3 regions of the Marinobacter salinisoli genome follow, and region 1 is predicted to be linked to each of the others. Evidence: predicted binding sites of a transcription regulator. Region 1 holds the regulator's gene; each other region holds the start of a gene.

Region 1 (6,201 bases):
GTCCTATCTGATTCTTGGGCGGGCACCCCAGACACGGGGCGAAGAGGGGCAGATGAGCACTGCGGCCCTGTCACTGACCTTGAATCAGACCGCCGAGCTGACGGGTAAGATTGGCGATGAGCTGGGCATTGATCAGTTTGCCCTTGAAGCCGAAGGCGCCGGTGATGAAACCTCGGTGGTTGCCAGTGGCTACCTGACGGACAAACTCAGCCTGCGTTACGGCGTCGGTATTTTTGAGCCGATTACGACGGTGGCATTGCGCTACGATATCGGCAAATATTTCTACCTCGAAGCGGCCAGTGGCCTGGCCTCTTCGCTGGATATTTTCTATACCCGAGATTTCTAGTGTCAGTCGAGTTCGAAAGTGGCGGTTACTGAAGCAGTCACTTCCCGGATGCCGACGTTGGACACGGTGTCTGCGGCAGCCCGGGCTTCCGCCATCATTCTGGGGCCGGGGTGCATGCCACCGTTTACCTGCATGCTGATCACGTCCCCGCAGGATTCGCCCAGTTGATCGGCAACGAATTCGCAGCGGGCCCGGGCATCGGCAATGGCTCGGGCCAGAGCTTCTTGTTCCAGCTCTTCCTCTTCAGAGTAGAAAAAATGGCCCGGGCTCAGGTTGTAGCGCAAACCGATCGACTGGGCTTGTTGCAGCAGGGGATTCAGTAGCGACAGGTCATTGATCTCGAAGGTGACTGTCTGGGATGCAACGGCTTTTTTATCCGGTTCACCACCGCGCTCACTCGGCGGCAGGGTTCGTGAATACAGGTGCACGTTCGCGTCGGTGTAGTCCTGAAGGTCGTCCTCGTAATCCTCAATGGCATCCCGCCACTGCGCCATCAACGCCGCCACCTGTTCCGTCGCCTGCTGTGGCACTTCGTGTTCGACGACGGCGGTAAACTGCAGTCGCGCGCTGTCTGGCTGGTAACGCACGCTGCCTTCGCCGCTCAGTGAGACTTCGCCGGCGAGGGCAAGGGCGGGCAGAAGCATGAGGGGCACGCCGAGGCGCGCGAGTAGGCTTCCAGTATTCATGGGTCACTCCTCCCTGGAGCTTGGTCGTATGAGGTGGTCTCAGAGTCCGGCTCGAGCCGGCTCCGCTTGAACTCGAGGGCCGCCTGAACAAACTGCCGAAAGATCTGGCGATGTCCTCCATGGTATAGCAGATATTCCGGGTGCCATTGGACACCCAGCATCCATTGCCCGCCCTGGCTCTCGATCGCCTGAACGAACAGGTCGTTATCAACCGCAACAACCCTGAGATTCCGGCCCAGCCGCTTGATCGCCTGGCTGTGGATGCGGTTCGCGCCGATGGTCAGGCCTTGCATGGCCCGTGCGAGCCGGCTGTCCTGTACCAGCCTGACTGTCTGCATGGGCAGCAGCAGTGGGCGATGCCGGGTGTGGACCCGGATCGGTTTGACGTTCTGACACAACGACCCGCCATGAAAAATATTGATTAACTGGGCGCCTCGGCAGATGCCCAGCACCGGAATCCCTATGCGTTCCGCCTGCTCGAGCAAACGGTAGTCGGTAGCGTCCCGACGTGGATCATATCGCGCTGACACCTGTGGCTGTTGACCGTAGCGCTCAGGATGAATGTGTGTGCCACCAGACAGCACCAACCCATCCAGCAAAGGGACATTGGTGTGGGAGCCGGGCCGAATGTAATGGGTATGTGCCCCGTACATCCGCAACCCCAGGCTGATCAGGCGGTGGGTGGTCGCGCGCCGTGAGGGTCCGCTGATCCCGATAGTGAGGCCTGGCAACTCCGGTTCATCTAATGACGGATCATGCATACCCCAGACTCTGCAACCATTCGGATGAGCTGTCCAGCCAGCTATGGGTCAGGTTGTGGAGATTCAGCTTCTGCGCCTCGCGGTATCTGGCCCGAAGATCGGCCAGTTGGTGCGCGTTGGAAGCGATCTGTTCAAGCACCACCCAGTCGTTCCAGACGTCGGCGAATCGCCAGGAGGGGTTGTCAATGTCGCAGTCTGGCAGCCGGTAGTGCAGGGTGGGGCGACTCTTTATCCGGGTATCCTGTACGTACTCCCCCAGCAAAGATGAATCCAGATGGGCGAACAGCGGCAGCAGGTCCAGAGCCCGGTTCCGGGTCGGGTTGTACTTGAGATAGTCGTGCAGCAGCTCGGCCTGGTCCGGTTCGTAGTCGTCCTCCATCAGCCGGGTGGTGTAGCGACTGCTCCAGGGCTCGATATAGGTGGTCATCTTGCGGCTGATGTCCAGCTGGTGGCGGGATTTGAGCCACTCATAAAGTCCGGCAAACGCTTGCAGGTAGCGAACCACTGTTGCCGGTTTCAGGTCCGGCAATTCCGGATTCAGCTGCAGCCCGAATGCGTAATAGATGGATTCCCGACTGCCAAGGGCTCCGTGCTCGCGCAATGTGTTCACCAGAGACTCGATTTGCTCGACCTCGCTGAACGGCAGCGGCGGCGTGATGATTTCCAGCGGCACAATACGTTCGGCTGCGGCATCAATCACTTCCAGGGCCTGTCCACCCAGTTCCCTGATGGAATCGGGCAGGCCGGCGTCGCTGAAGTCGAGATCCTTGACCAGTTCGGAATCGAGTTCCACCGTAAATTCGCCGAGATCGGTTTCCAGCTTGGTCACATAGCGGGATTCCAGTCGGGGCTTGGTGCCCAGAAAATCAGCCACGATGAATACGAGCTGGTCATAGCTGAGACCCGATAGCTCCAGTTCTATGCCTACGCGGCGTTCCTTCTGATCGCTGGTGTGCATGATGTCCGGCATGAGGCATGCGTTGCGATGGTCCATAGCGCTCCTTGTCCTGGCGGGCAGCCTTTTCTTCACCATACCACATTCGCCGTTACAACCTGCTGGCCTGGTTAGGAAAATTCTCCGCGGGCTTTACACTGGATAAAACACTGTATATATTTCACTTACTGTATATAAAAACAGGGCATGCCCAGAGTGCTGAATCGCCAGGGTGGGCCCGGAAACGCTTGGACGGAGTGACCCCATGAAACTGACAGCAAGGCAATCTCAGGTGCTGGATATCATCCGGCGCTATCTGGATGAGACTGGTTACCCGCCCACCCGTGCGGAAATCGCTGCAGAGCTGGGTTTTCGCTCGGCCAACGCGGCAGAGGAGCACCTTCGAGCCCTCGCCCGTAAAGGGGCCATTGAAATGGTTCCGGGGGCCAGTCGCGGCATTCGACTGCCTGAAGCCGAGGCGGATCTGGGATTGCCCGTCATCGGTCAGGTGGCGGCCGGTAGCCCGATTCTTGCTCAGGAGCACATTGAGGACCACGTTACGCTGCAGCCGAGCTTTTTCTCGCCGTCTGCCGACTATCTCCTGCGGGTGCGTGGGATGAGTATGAAAGATATCGGAATCCTCGACGGCGACTTGCTGGCGGTGCACCGCACCCAGGATGTCCACAACGGGCAGGTGGTGGTAGCGCGGGTTGGCGAAGACGAGGTGACCGTCAAGCGTTACCGCAAGGACGGCACCAAGGTGTACCTGATCGCAGAGAACGAAGAATTCGATCCGATCGAGGTGGATCTTACAGAGGAGCAGTTGTTCATCGAGGGGTTGGGCGTGGGGGTTATCCGTCGCTCGGATCTTCACTAATCAGGTCAGGTTTTTACGGACAGTCTGGGAGCAGCTAGGTTATGGAACAATTGAGCTTCGGTCAGAATACGGCGTTTCACCAGGGCGCGTTGTCCTATCCGGTATCTTCGCCCGTCACACCGAAAAAACGGGCGGTGATTGCGGCGCGGCCACGGGGGGAGACGCGTGCTGCCCCAGGCGCCGGAAACGTAACCGAAATTATTATGCCTCGGGAGCAGGTCGAGAGCTTTCAGCTGTTGCTGCCGATGCTGACCCAGCTGAACCAGGAGAAGCGTTGGCTTGCCTGGATTGATCCGCCCCAGGCGCTGGTGAGCAAGTGGCAGAAGATGCACGGTATCGTGGCAGGTCAGTTGTTGGTTTTGCGCTCTACGCCGGAGTATTCGGCACAGGCCCTCGCCGAGCGAGCGTTGAGTGCCGGTACCTGTCATGCGGTTGTTATGTGGACACAGAAACTCAGCAAGTCGGCATTTCAGGAGTTGCAGCAAGCGTCAGCGATGGGCAATAGCCATGGAGTGGTGTTGCGCCAGCGCTAAGCCGGCAAATCCGCAGGCGGGCCCTGATGGAGAGGGCACCGCAAGCGGTTGATGCCCGGCTCAGTGCAGGGTGTAGGAAGGTGAGATTTCTGTCGCTTCCTGTTCGTCTTCTTCCCAATCGATATCGTGAGCGACACTGCCCACCGCTTCAATGCCGGCAGCAATCATGGCTTTCGCCACGTTCATATCCCGGTCCGCCATCATTTCACGGGCTTCCTCTGAAAACGAGATTTTCACCAGGGGGGCGCTGTCATCATCAATGCGGCGCAACGCGTAATCGCCATTGCTCAATTGGACGATTTCATAAAACGAGGGTGACATACCGTAAACCTTTGTGTTGATGAGATCGGAGTGGGCGCCGCGTTACCATTCGCTGTTGCGCTCTTCCAGATCGTTGGCAAATTGTTTCATTTCGCCCAGAGTTCTGGTCAGGGCGTTCGTGGAGCGGTCCGGTCCGGTCTCTGCAGCTATGGCAATAATGTTGTCCGAGCTGACCGTTTTCCGCTGTGCGGGCGGATTACATTGAGACCGCTCCAGTTGATCCAGGTGGTTCCACCAATTCCCCGGTGACTGTGCCAGCTCGCGCAAATGCACGACATCGCCGGACTCTTCTCCAATCAGGGCTGCCAGCTGCTCAAGGTTGGCAGGCTGACCCTGCCTAACCTGATGAAAACGGGCAATCATGGTCAGCGTCAGTTGCCTGGCCCGAAGCATCAGTTCCACGGCGCCCTGGATCTTGGCTTCCTCGCGCAGTGCCGCCGCCGGTTCTGAGTCTGCGGGCGCTCCGGCACTGTCTTTCAAGCGCAGCAACTGCTCAGCCAGAAACAGCTTTTGAGAGACCAACGAGTACCATTGAGACGCCATGGGGAAGCCCGCACCTGATAAGGGATGTTCAACTTGAAAACGTGACCGCATAGCATAACATTTTCTGGCGTTATTTTGTGCATCGGACTGTCTCGATGGTGTTTCACAAGAATCTACAAACAATCACTTGAAACGGTCGTTTGAATTTGGCACAAAGATGCTGGCCGAATTGTACGGTTGCTAATAGCGCCCGGTGGAAAGCTCAGGCATGAGTCCGGGATGCATGTATTTGCTGGAGGTGTAAGGAATGCGAAATCCTATTGTCGCAGGTATTGCGGTCGCCGTGCTCGGTTTATCCGGCGCAGTGTTTGCCAAGGTGTCGCCGGAAGAAGCTGCCAAACTGGGCGATGAGTTGACACCGGTTGGTGCGGTACGAGCGGCCAACGCCTCTGGAACCATCCCGGAATGGACCGGCGGGCTGAAAGCAGCGCCGGCATCCTGGAAGAAAGGTGACATTGAGACCAACCCATTCCCGGAAGACGAGCCGCTGTTCATCATTACCAAGGCCAATGTCCACCTTTACAAGGACAAGCTGTCTGATGGCCACCTCAAAATGTTGCAAGAGTATGGTCCGGAATTCTTTATTCCCGTTTACGAAACCCGCCGGACCGCAGCTTATCCGGAGCACGTCTACGAGAAGCTGAAAGAGAACGCGCTGACAGCGGAATTGCTCGATAACGGAAACGGTGTGAGTGATGCCATCATGACCAGCCCGTTCCCGATTCCCCAGAACGGGCTGGAAGCGATTTGGAATCATATCCTGCGCTATCGTGGTACCGAGGTTGCTTTCCGCAGCGCTTCAGCCACGCCACAGACCGACGGCTCCTACAACCCGGTTGTGAACGACTACCAGTACTACATCGCGTACAGCAAAAAAGGCGCGAAACTTGAGGAGATCGACAACAAGATCTTCTACCTGAAGACCAATACGGTGGCGCCCGCTGCCCTGGCAGGCACCATTACACTGGTGCACGAGACACTGGATCAGATCCGGTCTCCGCGTCTGGCCTGGCGCTATGACAGCGGTTCCCGCCGTCTGCGTCGCTCACCTAATCTGGCGTATGAGACCGATTTGCCGAACTCGTCTTCCCTTCGCTCGGTAGACCAGAAAGATATGTATAACGGCGCACCCAACCAGTACGACTGGGAATTGAAGGGCAAGCGAGAGCTCTTCGTGCCTTATAACGCCTATCGTCTCCA
Region 2 (6,201 bases), 740 kb from region 1:
GAAAAAAGGCTAGCGCTGGCAGCGGCTCAGTAGGCCGGCGTTTCTGCCAGCAGCTCGGTCTCGTAGCGGGCCAGCTGGTTATCGTTGTCGTAGTAAACCACCACCTGTTGCTTGCGAATATCTCCGCCCCGGCGCTGAAAGGTATACACGAAATACTCTCTGGAAGTATCGATGGGGTTGAGCAGTAAGGGGGTGCCCAGCACGGCATGGACCTGACGTCGTGGCATTCCTTCCGAGAGCTGGCTGATCTCTTCTTCGGTTACAATATTTCCCTGCTGGACGTTGATCTTGTACACGCCGGGAAAGCTGCAGCCCGCAATAATGAACGTGAGAATAAAAGAGATTAGCTTTTGCATCGCCGAAGGAAATCCTCTATTTTTGAATGCGCCTGCCACAAGCGGGCGCAGCGCGCTGAGCCGTAAAAAGCGGCTTCATCATACCGGAAGCCTCGAAGTACACCAAAGAGTGAAATGTAACATGTCATCCGAGAACGCCGAATTACGAAAGGTCGGTCTGAAAGTCACTTTGCCGAGGGTGAAAATTCTCAACATCCTTGAAACGGCCGATGAGCACCACCTCAGTGCTGAAGACGTTTACAAGAAACTTTTAGAGCAAGGGGATGATGTGGGCCTGGCGACGGTGTACCGGGTGCTGACCCAGTTTGAAGCGGCCGGGCTGGTGTTGCGGCACAACTTCGAAGGTGGCCACGCGGTATTTGAGATGGCGGGGGACGATCACCATGACCATATGGTCTGCACCCAAACCGGTGAGGTGATCGAGTTTGTTGACGAGGTAATTGAGGAGCGTCAGCAGAAAATCGCCCGGGAGCATGGCTACGAGATCGTGGATCACAGCCTGATTCTCTACGTCAAGCCGATCAAATCTGAATAACGGCCAATAAAAAAAGGGCGGATTGTGGTCCGCCCTGAGAAACTCTCGAAGTCGAGAGGGGATGTGTTCAGTTCGCCATTCTTTAAGCTGCTCTCTCAGTGATGAGTTGCTTGTCCCTTGGATACCATTTCTTTTGCGTGTGCCAGTGTCTGGTCAGTCATGTCCACGCCGCCCAGCATCCTCGCCACTTCACTGATGCGGCCCTGATCATCAAGGGCTTCAATTTTCGAGAAAGTAGTGTCCTGTTCGGTGAATTTGCTGACAAACAGGTGCTGGTGACATTGAGCCGCTACCTGTGGCAAATGAGTGACACACAGAACCTGCCCGTTTTCCCCCAGGTTGCGCAGCAGCCGGCCCACCACTTCAGCCGTACCGCCGCCAATGCCCACGTCGACCTCGTCAAATACCAGTGTCGGAGTGGTAGAGGTCTGTGCGACGACTACCTGTATGGCCAGGCTGATGCGAGACAACTCCCCTCCAGAGGCGACTTTGGACAGTGAACGCGCCGGCTGACCCGGGTTGGCGCTAACCAGAAACTCAATGTCCTGCTGTCCGCATGGTGTGGGCTCGTCATCGGCGCTCCGGTTCAGGTGCGTGACAAATTGCACGGATGGCATGCTCAGCTGCGCGAGTTCTTCGGCGATACGCTGGTCCAGGTCAACGGCCGCGCGTTCTCGGGCATCGGTCAGTTTTGTCGCCAGTGCATCGTAGGCTTTTCGTTGCTCATCCAGCTCGGCTTCCAGCTGTTCAAGGCTGCCAGCCCCTCCGTCGAGTTCCTCGAGTTCGGCGCTCAATCTCTGGTGCAGTGCCGGCAGCTCTTCCGGGCTGATCCGGTGCTTGCGAGCCATCTGGTAAATGGCACTCAGGCGCTCTTCCACTTCAGCCAGTCGCGCCGGGTCGGCCTCGTAATCTTCGACAAAGCGACGGAGGTTATCGCCGGCCTCGCCGATTTGAATCTGTGCTTCATTCAGCATCTGAATGGTATCAGCCAGCGCCGGCACTTCAGTCGGGAGCTGCTCCAGTTGCTGCAACGCCTGGCGCACCAGGGTGGCGGCGCTGCCGTCCTCTTCGGTGCATAACAGGGCGGCCCGGTGGCTGTGATGGAGTACCGCATCGGCCTGGCTTAGCTGAGCCTGCTCCTGCTCGAGTTCTTGCTGTTCGTTGTCTTGCAGTGCCAGTCGATCGAGTTCTTCCACCTGGTAACGGAGCAGCTGTAATTTGGCTTCGGTTTCATCGGCGTTCTGCTGTCGTTCGGTCAGGCGTAGACGCGATTTATTCCAGTGTTTCCAGGCGCTGTGCACCTCGTCCGCCAGGGTTTCTGCGCCGGCAAATTCGTCCAGCAATTTTCGGTGGGTTTCTTTGCGCAGCAGGGACTGATGCTGGTGCTGGCTGTGGATGTCCATCAGCAGCCCACCCAGCTCTTTCAGGTGTGCCAGGGGACAGGGCTGGCCGTTAATGTAAGCACGGGACCGGCCATCCTTGCTGATGACCCGGCGCAGTATGCAGTCGCTTTCGTCATCCAGTTCATGGCTCTCCAGCCACTGGCTCGCTTCGGGGATGTTGGAGACGTCAAAGCTGGCGGTAATGTCCGCGCGCTTGGCGCCGTGGCGCACCGCGCCAGCGTCTGCGCGACCGCCCATCGCCAGGCCCAGGGCATCGAGCACGATCGACTTGCCGGCACCGGTTTCGCCGGTCAGAGCGGTCATGCCCCGCTTGAATTGCAGTTCCACGCGTTCGGCAATGGCGTAATTCGAAACGGTAAGCTGTACGAGCATGAGGTATCTCCGTGTCCTTGTATGGGTGCGTTGGCCCCGAAAAGACGGTATCTGTACGAACTACTGTATTGGTATACAGTGACTGTGAATATATACAGGGTCTTTTCGGTTTGCAAACCGTGGTTGCGAAAAACTGATCGATTTGGGCGTACGGGGTGGTTGAAACCTGGCATCTGGGCCCCATATCGAATCGCAAATAGCCAGTTCCGGCCGGGGCAGGCTGGAAACCACATTCAAAGGGTCAGTCCAGGCTGGCCGCCGGATATTCAGCAGGAGTAACCATGAGCACTGATGAAAACCGCAATAATCAGGCCGCTGAGGAATTGAGCGAAGCGACAGAGGCCGCGGCAGAAGAGGCGCAGGAGCAGGACCCTGCCGGTACTGAAGGGGAAGGATCGGAGCTGGATACGCTGAAAGCTCAGGTGAAGGACGCTCAGGAGCAGGTGCTGAGGGCTCAGGCCGAGATGCAGAATGTTCGCCGTCGTGCCGAGATCGATGTCGAGAAGGCCCACAAGTTTGCCCTCGAAAAGTTCGTAAAGGAGCTGCTGCCCGTGGCCGACAGCCTTGAAAAGGCTGTGGAAAGCACCGATGGCGGCGAGAACGCCGGCGAACTGGTGGCGTCCATCCGTGAGGGTGTAGAAATGACGCTGAACCTGTTCCTCACCAGTCTGGGCAAGTTCAACGTAGAGCAGCTTAACCCGGTGGGCGAGCCGTTCGATCCCCAGCAGCATGAAGCAATGTCGATGGTGCCGGCGCCAGATGCCGAGCCGAACAGTGTGGTGGCGGTCGTTCAGAAAGGCTATCTGCTGAACGGTCGTGTGGTGCGCCCTGCCATGGTGGTTGTCGCAAAAGCGGATAGTGCACCAAAAATCGACGAGCAGGCTTGAAAAGTCGATTAAAGCGCCAATATAGCCAATTAAAGGTTAGAGCCGGAGTGTTGAGTCTCCGGGAATTTGCAGAATAATTGGAGTGAATCAATGAGCAAAATTATCGGTATCGACCTGGGAACGACCAACTCCTGCGTTGCCATCATGGATGGTGACAAGGTCAAAGTGATTGAGAACGCCGAGGGCGATCGTACCACCCCGTCCATCATCGCTTATACCGATGATGGTGAGACTCTGGTGGGTCAGTCTGCAAAGCGTCAGGCGGTTACCAATCCGGACAACACGCTGTACGCCATCAAGCGCCTGATCGGTCGTCGCTTTGAGGATGACGTGGTTCAGAAAGACATCAAGATGGTGCCTTACAAGATCGCCAAGGCCGACAATGGTGACGCGTGGGTTGAGGTGAAAGGCCAGAAAATGGCGCCGCCGCAGGTGTCTGCGGAAGTGCTGAAGAAGATGAAGAAAACCGCCGAGGACTACCTGGGTGAGAAAGTGACGGAAGCGGTTATCACCGTTCCGGCGTACTTCAACGACAGCCAGCGTCAGGCCACCAAAGACGCCGGCAAGATTGCTGGTCTGGAAGTGAAGCGGATCATCAACGAGCCGACCGCAGCTGCGCTGGCCTATGGCATGGACAAGCAGAGCGGTGACCGCACCGTGGCTGTATACGACCTCGGTGGTGGTACTTTCGACCTGTCCATCATCGAAATCGCAGACGTTGACGGTGAGCACCAGTTCGAGGTTCTGGCGACCAACGGTGACACCTTCCTGGGTGGTGAAGACTTTGACCTCAAGGTTATCGAATACCTGGCCGACCAGTTCAAAAAAGACAGCGGCATCGACCTGCGCGGCGATTCCCTGGCCATGCAGCGGCTGAAGGAAGCGGGCGAGAAGGCCAAGATCGAGCTGTCCAGCAGCCAGCAGACCGACGTCAACCTGCCGTACATCACTGCGGATGCGTCCGGTCCCAAGCACATGAACGTCAAGCTGACCCGTGCCAAGCTTGAGTCATTGGTTGAAGATCTGGTCGACCGTTCTCTCGAGCCGTGTAAAGTTGCTCTGAAGGACGCTGGTATGAGCGCCAGTGAAGTGGATGAAGTGATTCTGGTGGGCGGTCAGACCCGCATGCCGCTGGTTCAGGAGAAGGTGAAGAACTTCTTCGGCAAAGAAGCCCGTAAGGATGTGAACCCGGACGAGGCGGTTGCCATGGGTGCAGCCATTCAGGCGGCGGTACTGTCTGGAGATGTGAAGGATGTTCTGCTGCTGGACGTGACTCCGCTGACTCTGGGCATCGAAACCATGGGTGGCGTTGCTACGCCGCTGATCGAGAAGAACACGACGATCCCGACCAAAAAGTCGCAAACCTTCTCCACAGCGGACGACAACCAGACCGCGGTGACCATTCACGTGGTACAGGGTGAGCGTAAGCAGGCCAGCCAGAACAAATCACTGGGCCGGTTCGATCTGGCGGATATTCCGCCGGCGCCACGCGGTGTGCCGCAGATCGAAGTGACGTTCGACATCGACGCCAACGGCATTCTGAACGTGTCGGCGAAGGACAAGGCTACTGGCAAAGAGCAGTCCATCGTGATCAAGGCGTCTTCGGGTCTGAACGACGACGAGATCGAGAAGATGGTGAGCGATGCCGAGGCCAACGCTGAAGAAGATCGCAAGTTCGAAGAGCTGGTGCAGGCCCGTAACCAGGGTGATGCCATGGTCCACGCGGTGCGTAAAACGCTGACCGAAGCGGGTGACAAGGTCACCGACAGCGAGAAAGAATCCATCGAAACAGCGATCAAGGATCTGGAGCAGGCTCTGGAAGGATCTGATAAGGAAGACATCGAGGCCAAGACGCAGAAGCTCACCGAGGTGTCTTCAGAGTTGGCTCAGAAGATGTATGCCGATCAGGCCGAGCAAGCCGGTGGTCAGGAAGAGGCGCAGGCCCAGCCTGGCGACGACGCTGTCGATGCCGAGTTCGAAGAAGTTAAAGACGACGATAAGCGGTAATCTGATCGATATCAGGTGGTTGGAAAACGCGGGGAATTCCTCGCGTTTTCCGCGTTTACACACAAGGTTTTAAAGCATGGCCAAACGCGATTATTACGAAGTTCTCGGTGTGTCCCGGGATGCGGACGACAAGGAAATCAAGCGAGCCTATCGCAAGCTTGCGATGAAGTACCACCCTGACCGTAATCCGGGTGACGCCGAAGCCGAGAACCAGTTTAAGGAAGCCAGCGAGGCGTACGAAGTGCTCGCCGATGGCTCCAAGCGCGCAGCCTATGATCAGTTCGGGCACGCCGGTGTGGATGGTCAGGCTGGCGGTGGATTCGGCGGTGGCGGAGGCAGTTTCTCCGACATCTTCGGTGATGTGTTCGGCGACATTTTTGGTGGCGGAGGCGGTCGCGGCCGAAACACCCGTGGCAGTGACCTGCGCTACACCCTGGAGCTGGATCTGGAAGAGGCGGTGAAAGGCAAAACCGTCGAGATCACGATTCCCGGTCACAAAGAGTGCGACGTCTGCGACGGCAGTGGCGCCGAGAAAGGCTCCAAGCCGGAAACCTGTGGTACCTGTCAGGGTATGGGGCAGGTTCGCATGCAGCAGGGGTTCTTTACTGTTCAGCAGGCGTGTCCGACCTGTCGCGGCTCCG
Region 3 (6,201 bases), 1.2 Mb from region 1:
CCCCGGAACATCACCTCGCCCATGGTTTGCCCGTCGGCAGGGACCGGTTCCATGGTCGCCGGGTCGAGGACTGCGACGTCTTCTTCCAGCGGATAGGTCACCCCCTGACGTCCGTTGAGCCGGACTTGTTCGTCGAGCGGGCGTTGCGCCCAATCATCCTGCTTCGCACAGACCGTAGCCGGGCCATAGGTTTCTGTCAGCCCGTATACATGGGTGAGCGCCACACCGATTTTCTCCATACGCTCCAGCACCGTGGCAGGCGGCGCAGCGCCTGCGATCAACCCGGCAACCGGACGATCGAAGGTGGTGCCCGCGGCACGGGCGGCATCGGCAATCATGGCATGGACAATGGGAGCACCGCAGTAATGGCTGACCTGGTGTTGTGGAATCAGCTCAAGGATAAGCTCGGGGTCAACGCGCCGCAGGCAGACGCTGGTACCCCCGATGGCCGCGAGGGTCCAGGGAAAACACCAGCCATTGCAATGGAACATCGGCAGCGTCCAGAGATAGGTAACGCTGGCGGGCAGGGTCCAGGACAGCACGTTGCTGACGGCGTTCAGGTAGGCACCACGATGATGAGTAACCACGCCTTTGGGATTGCCGGTAGTGCCCGAGGTGTAGCCCAGCGCAATGGCGTCCCATTCGTCGGCGGGCAGGCGCCAGTCGAGTGTCTCGGGCTGGCCGGCCAGCAGCGTTTCATACTCGTGGTTGCCAATGAGCGTCTGCGCACCCTGGCTGGCGTCAGGCACATTGATAATGACCGGAGCGGCCCCGTTCATCCGGGCAAGGGCCATCTCGACAACATCGGCATACTCCGGGTCGACCAGCAGAAACCGTGCGCGACTGTGATCCAGGATAAAGGCCACGGTTGCCGCATCAAGCCGGATATTGATGGCATTGAGCACAGCCCCGGTCATCGGCACGCCAAAATGAGCCTCATACATCGCCGGGACATTGGGCAACATCACGGCCACCGTATCGCCCCGCGAAACGCCGAAATCCTGCAGCAGCGACGCCAGCTGGCAACAGCGAGCGTAGGTCTGTTGCCAGGTGTAGCGTGTGTCGCCGTATATCAGAGCTGTTCTGTGGGGATAAACGGCAGCGGCGCGCCTTATGAAACTCAGGGGGGACAGAGGTACATGGTTGGCGGCGTTTTTACCCAAGCCCTCATCGAACTGACTGACGTCATTCATCACTTATGCTCCCACCTTGACCGCGCCGCACGCCATCGCTATCGGCCCGGCTGCTCCCACGTTGGTTTACGCTTTTCAAGAAACGCGTCGATGCCTTCTCCGGCATCAGGACTCATCATGTTGTCCGCCATCACGGCGCCTGCCAGCTCATAGGCATCAGCCAGCGGCATTTGCAGTTGGCGGTAGAACATCGTCTTGCCAAATCGAACCGCTGCCGGGCTCTTGCTCAGGATCACCTCAACCTTTTCAGCGACGGCGGCATCCAGATCGGAGTCCTCCGCCACACCGCTCAGGAGGCCCCAGCCCATCGCGGTGTCCGCATCGATAAAATCCGCCGTAACCAGCATGTCAAACGCGCGCTTCGCGTTGATATTGCGGGACAGGGCCACCGCGGGGGTTGAACAGAACAGCCCGACGTTGATGCCAGACACCCCGAAAGTGGCCGATCGGGCCGCAATAGCCAGATCACAGCTGGCCACGAGCTGACAGCCGGCCGCCGTGGCCATGCCCTGAACCCTGGCAATCACGGGCACCGGCAGGTTGACCAGGCCCTGCATCACCCGACTGCAGCGCCGGAATAACCCCTGGTAATAGTCGTGATCGGGATGGGCGCGCATTTGCCGCAGGTCGTGTCCCGCACAGAAACCTCGGCCATTGGCGCCGATGACCACACATCGCACCGAGGGATCGGACGCGATGTTATCCAACTCGTGTTGCAATGCATCCAGCAAGGACTCGGAGAGCGTGTTGAATTTGTCCGGGCGATTTAACGTCAGATAGACCGCGCCCTCCTTATCCTCTCGGAGAAGCTCGGCCGCCACTGACTGGGTGTCACTCATAAGTTATCTCCGCCAAGCGCCCCCTGGTAGCGACGCCTGATTAAGAATAATTGTTCTAAAGATAGTTGATTTTGACGTCCGCAGTGATGGAGTTGCGAATGAAACAGTTGCTGTGAGCACTGCTGTGCATTCGTTCGAGCGCCTTCTGGTCAGGCATCTTGTCACCACCGAACGTGATTCGCGGTGACAGCTCAATGCGGGTCACCGCCTTCCCCTTCTTTTCCATGTTTTCCAGGTAGCCTTTGGGGTCGTCCTCATAGGATTCCACCCGATAGCCCTGAAAATCCGCGATGGCGAGGAAAAACAGCATGTGGCAACTGGATACCGCGCTCACCAGCATTTGCTCCGGGTCCGCGCATTGCGGATCACCCTTGAATTCTTCGGAGGCCGAAACACAGATTTGCTGGCCGCCGTTCAAGATGACGTGGTGGTTGCGAGAGTAGGTGTCTGACTCTGATTCGTGGTCAGCACGCTGCCAGCGGATAGCGGCCTGATGGGTGGACATGACGTCGGCTCCTGTGGGTTCTGAGCCTTCATCATAGAAACGGTTAAGCCGGGCGTAAAACGAGGATTACTATCCGGTTGCATTAGCCAGGCTAATGCAAATCAACTGACAGGGGGGGGCAGACAACTGGTGCCATGCGGATGTGCGCCCTGCGCATCGCCCCTCAGACGGAACGAATACGCAGGGTTGATCACGATTTTAGAGTAACTCGCCGTTCGCTTCGGCCGGCGCCTCGGCCACTTTCTTTTCCGTCTTCGGCATCAGCTTGTCACGGACCTTGGCTTCGATTTCGGTGGCCAGATCCATGTTTTCTTCCAGGAACTTGCAGGCATTCGCCTTGCCCTGGCCGATCTTGTCGCCGTTGTAGGAATACCAGGCGCCGGACTTGTCCACAAAGCCCTCTTTCACGCCCATGTCCAGAACTTCGGCCATGTGATAGATGCCCTTGCCGTACATGATCTGGAACTCGGCCTGACGGAACGGAGGGGATACCTTGTTCTTAACCACCTTCACGCGGGTTTCGTTACCCACCACTTCGTCGCCTTCCTTCACAGCACCGATGCGACGGATATCCAGACGAACGGAGGAGTAAAACTTCAGCGCGTTACCACCGGTGGTGGTTTCCGGCGAACCGAACATGACACCGATCTTCATACGGATCTGGTTGATAAACACCATCAGGCAGTTGGCGTTCTTGACGTTGCTGGTCAGCTTACGCAGCGCCTGGGACATCAAACGCGCCTGCAGGCCCACGTGGCTGTCACCCATCTCGCCTTCGATTTCCGCCTTCGGCGTCAGTGCCGCAACCGAGTCCACGATGATCACGTCTACCGCGTTGGAGCGCACCAGCATGTCGGCGATTTCCAGCGCCTGCTCACCGGTGTCCGGCTGGGATACCAGCAGGTCGTCCACGTTTACGCCCAGTTTTTCGGCGTAGATCGGGTCAAGCGCGTGCTCGGCGTCGACGAAGGCACAGGTCTTGCCCTGCTTCTGGGCTTCCGCAATTACTTGCAGTGTCAGCGTGGTTTTACCGGAGCTTTCCGGTCCGTAGATTTCTACGATACGACCATAAGGCAGGCCACCAATACCCAGCGCCACATCCAGCCCCAGAGAGCCGGTGGATACCGCAGGAATGGCCTCGCGGGGCTGATCGCCCATTTTCATCACGGCGCCCTTGCCAAACTGGCGCTCGATCTGGCCCAGTGCTGCGCTTAATGCTTTCTTGCGGTTATCGTCAGACATCAGTGCAAAACCCTCTGTTGCTGTTACCACCTGTCAACCAGCCGGACCGGTAGTGGATTCCAATGGTGGGGAAGCTGTACAGCAGATACAGTAATTCCCTGTATATTTGAACAGTATTAAAACACAACCCGAAAAAGAGACCAACCCCCTTTGCGTGTCTTCCTGTATATCCTTTTTCAAAATCGGTATCAGGCATCCTGTAAATAGCCGTGCACCTGCTGAAGGCCATACACGACAGCCTGCCGACGCACCTGATCGCGATCTCCGGAAAACTGTTTCAATGCTGTCTGTGTAGACTCGGCATTAGACCCCCAGGCGAACCACACTGTCCCTACGGGCTTGTCCGGACTTCCACCCCCGGGGCCTGCTACACCGCTAATAGCCACCGCGACGCTGGCACCTGACTTGGCAAGGGCGCCGGCCACCATCTCTCGCACCACCGGCTCACTAACGGCACCGTGCATCTGTAACGACTCGCTGGTAACTCCCAGCCAACCGTGCTTGGCCTCGTTGCTGTAGGTCACCAGCCCGCCAAGCACATAGGCCGACGAGCCTGCCCGATCGGTCAGAACCTTGGCCACCCAGCCACCGGTGCAGCTTTCCGCGGTGACAATGGTTCGCCCCTTCGACTCCAGCAGCTCTCCCAGCCTTGCAGCCGCCTGGTTCAGTTCCTGATCGCTGGTCACCATCATGCTCTCCTCATTTCATCCCGACGGTTATTTTCTTACAATTGCCCACCTCATCCAAAGCAGTCAATCCGGAAGCCTCCATGTCAGCAGCTCAAACCGACCTGTCCCAGCACACGCCCATGATGCGGCAATACCTCAAGATCAAGGGTGAACATCCAAACGAGATGGTGTTTTACCGCATGGGGGACTTCTACGAGCTGTTTTATGACGACGCCAAGAAAGCCGCGGAGCTCTTGGATATTACGCTGACGGCCCGGGGCCAGTCCGGCGGCAATCCGGTCCCCATGGCCGGCATTCCGTTCCACGCAGCCGAAGGCTACATCGCCCGCCTGGTGCGCGCCGGCGTGTCCATTGCCGTTGCTGAGCAGATTGGCGACCCGGCCACCAGCAAAGGACCTGTCGAACGCCAGGTCGTGCGCGTCGTAACACCGGGCACCCTGAGTGACGACGCCTTTCTGGAAGACCGGCGTGACAACCTTCTGGTGGCGATTTACAGCCACCGGGAACAGTTTGGCTTTGCCTCACTGGATATCTCCAGCGGCCGTTTTTCGGTTTCTGAACTGGAAAACCTGGAGGCCCTGCAGGGCGAATTGCAGCGCCTGCGCCCGGCCGAAATCCTGATCAGCGAAGACTTCCCTTATGAGGAAATCCTTGAGGGCTTCACCGGCATCCGCCGTCAGGGGCCGTGGCTGTTCGAAGCCGACACGGCGCGCCGGGTGATTACCTCGCAGTTGCAGGTTCGCGACCTGACTGGTTTCGGCTGCGAGGACCTCAACCTCGCCATTTGCGCTGCCGGCTGCCTGCTGCAATACGCCAAGGAAACCCAGCGTACCGCCCTGCCGCATATCCGCAAACTGACCCGCGAACGTCGGGACGAAGCGGTGATTCTGGATGCGGCCAGCCGGCGCAATCTGGAAATCGACACCAACCTCATGGGCGGGCACCAGTACACGCTGGCCTGGGTGATGGACCGCACCGCAACCGCCATGGGTGGACGGGAACTCAAGCGCTGGCTGAACCGCCCCCTGCGCGATGTGACCATAGTCAAGCAACGCCAGCAGGCGGTTTCGGCACTGCTGGATGGTTTCCATTACGAACCCGTTCATGACCACCTGAAAGCCGTCGGCGATATCGAACGGGTGCTGTCCCGTGTGGCCCTGCGCTCGGCCCGCCCGAGGGACCTGGCCCGCCTGCGCGACGCGTTTCAGGTGCTTCCGGACCTGCAGGAAACGCTCAAGCCGGTGAACTCCCACCACATTGTCAAGCTAGCGACGATCGTCAGCGAGTACCCACAGCTGGCCGATCTGTTGGAGCGGGCGGTGATCGACAACCCGCCCGTGGTGATCCGCGACGGTGGCGTTATTCGTGAGGGCTTCGATGAAGAACTGGACGAACTGCGCAACATCAGTGAAAACGCCGGCCAGTACCTGCTCGATGTGGAAACCCGCGAGCGCGAACGCACTGGCATCAGTACTCTGAAAGTCGGTTACAACCGGGTCCACGGCTACTACATCGAAATCAGCCGGGCCCAGTCCGACCAGGCGCCGGCGGACTATATCCGCCGACAGACCCTGAAAAACGCCGAGCGCTTCATCACCCCGGAGCTGAAAGAATTCGAAGACAAGGCGCTCAGCGCCAAAAGCCGGGCACTGGCCCGGGAAAAGGCTCTGTACGACGAGGTTCTGGAAACCGTGGCGGCCGAACTGGCGCCGCTGCAGGATGCCGCCCAGGCG

What was found. The regulator LexA, encoded in region 1, represses DNA repair genes until DNA is damaged. The targets are predictions, from matches to a motif close to CTGTNTNNNNANACAG.
Region 2: recN (DNA repair protein RecN) is a predicted target of LexA. The motif match lies at 2,749-2,764, and genes of this name have one in related genera.
Region 3: recA (recombinase RecA) is a predicted target of LexA. The motif match lies at 3,878-3,893, and genes of this name have one in related genera.

What each region holds. Positions count from the first base shown of each region.
Region 1 is NZ_CP071247.1:3,220,196-3,226,396, reverse strand. It holds gene LPB19_RS14740 (translocation/assembly module TamB domain-containing protein) at 1-346, shown strand, start outside; gene LPB19_RS14735 (SIMPL domain-containing protein) at 349-1,032, opposite strand; gene LPB19_RS14730 (gamma-glutamyl-gamma-aminobutyrate hydrolase family protein) at 1,029-1,793, opposite strand; gene LPB19_RS14725 (amidoligase family protein) at 1,786-2,787, opposite strand; gene lexA (transcriptional repressor LexA) at 2,993-3,604, shown strand; gene LPB19_RS14715 (cell division inhibitor SulA) at 3,646-4,137, shown strand; gene LPB19_RS14710 (hypothetical protein) at 4,198-4,458, opposite strand; gene LPB19_RS14705 (DUF6586 family protein) at 4,501-5,001, opposite strand; gene LPB19_RS14700 (DUF1329 domain-containing protein) at 5,249-6,201, shown strand, end outside.
Region 2 is NZ_CP071247.1:245,551-251,751, reverse strand. It holds gene LPB19_RS01165 (RnfH family protein) at 1-13, shown strand, start outside; gene LPB19_RS01160 (outer membrane protein assembly factor BamE) at 27-356, opposite strand; gene fur (ferric iron uptake transcriptional regulator) at 478-891, shown strand; gene recN (DNA repair protein RecN) at 987-2,666, opposite strand; gene grpE (nucleotide exchange factor GrpE) at 2,948-3,553, shown strand; gene dnaK (molecular chaperone DnaK) at 3,644-5,560, shown strand; gene dnaJ (molecular chaperone DnaJ) at 5,637-6,201, shown strand, end outside.
Region 3 is NZ_CP071247.1:1,974,729-1,980,929, reverse strand. It holds gene LPB19_RS09040 (acyl-CoA synthetase) at 1-1,193, opposite strand, end outside; gene LPB19_RS09035 (enoyl-CoA hydratase) at 1,232-2,032, opposite strand; gene LPB19_RS09030 (OsmC family protein) at 2,088-2,537, opposite strand; gene recA (recombinase RecA) at 2,736-3,779, opposite strand; gene pncC (nicotinamide-nucleotide amidase) at 3,968-4,468, opposite strand; gene mutS (DNA mismatch repair protein MutS) at 4,549-6,201, shown strand, end outside.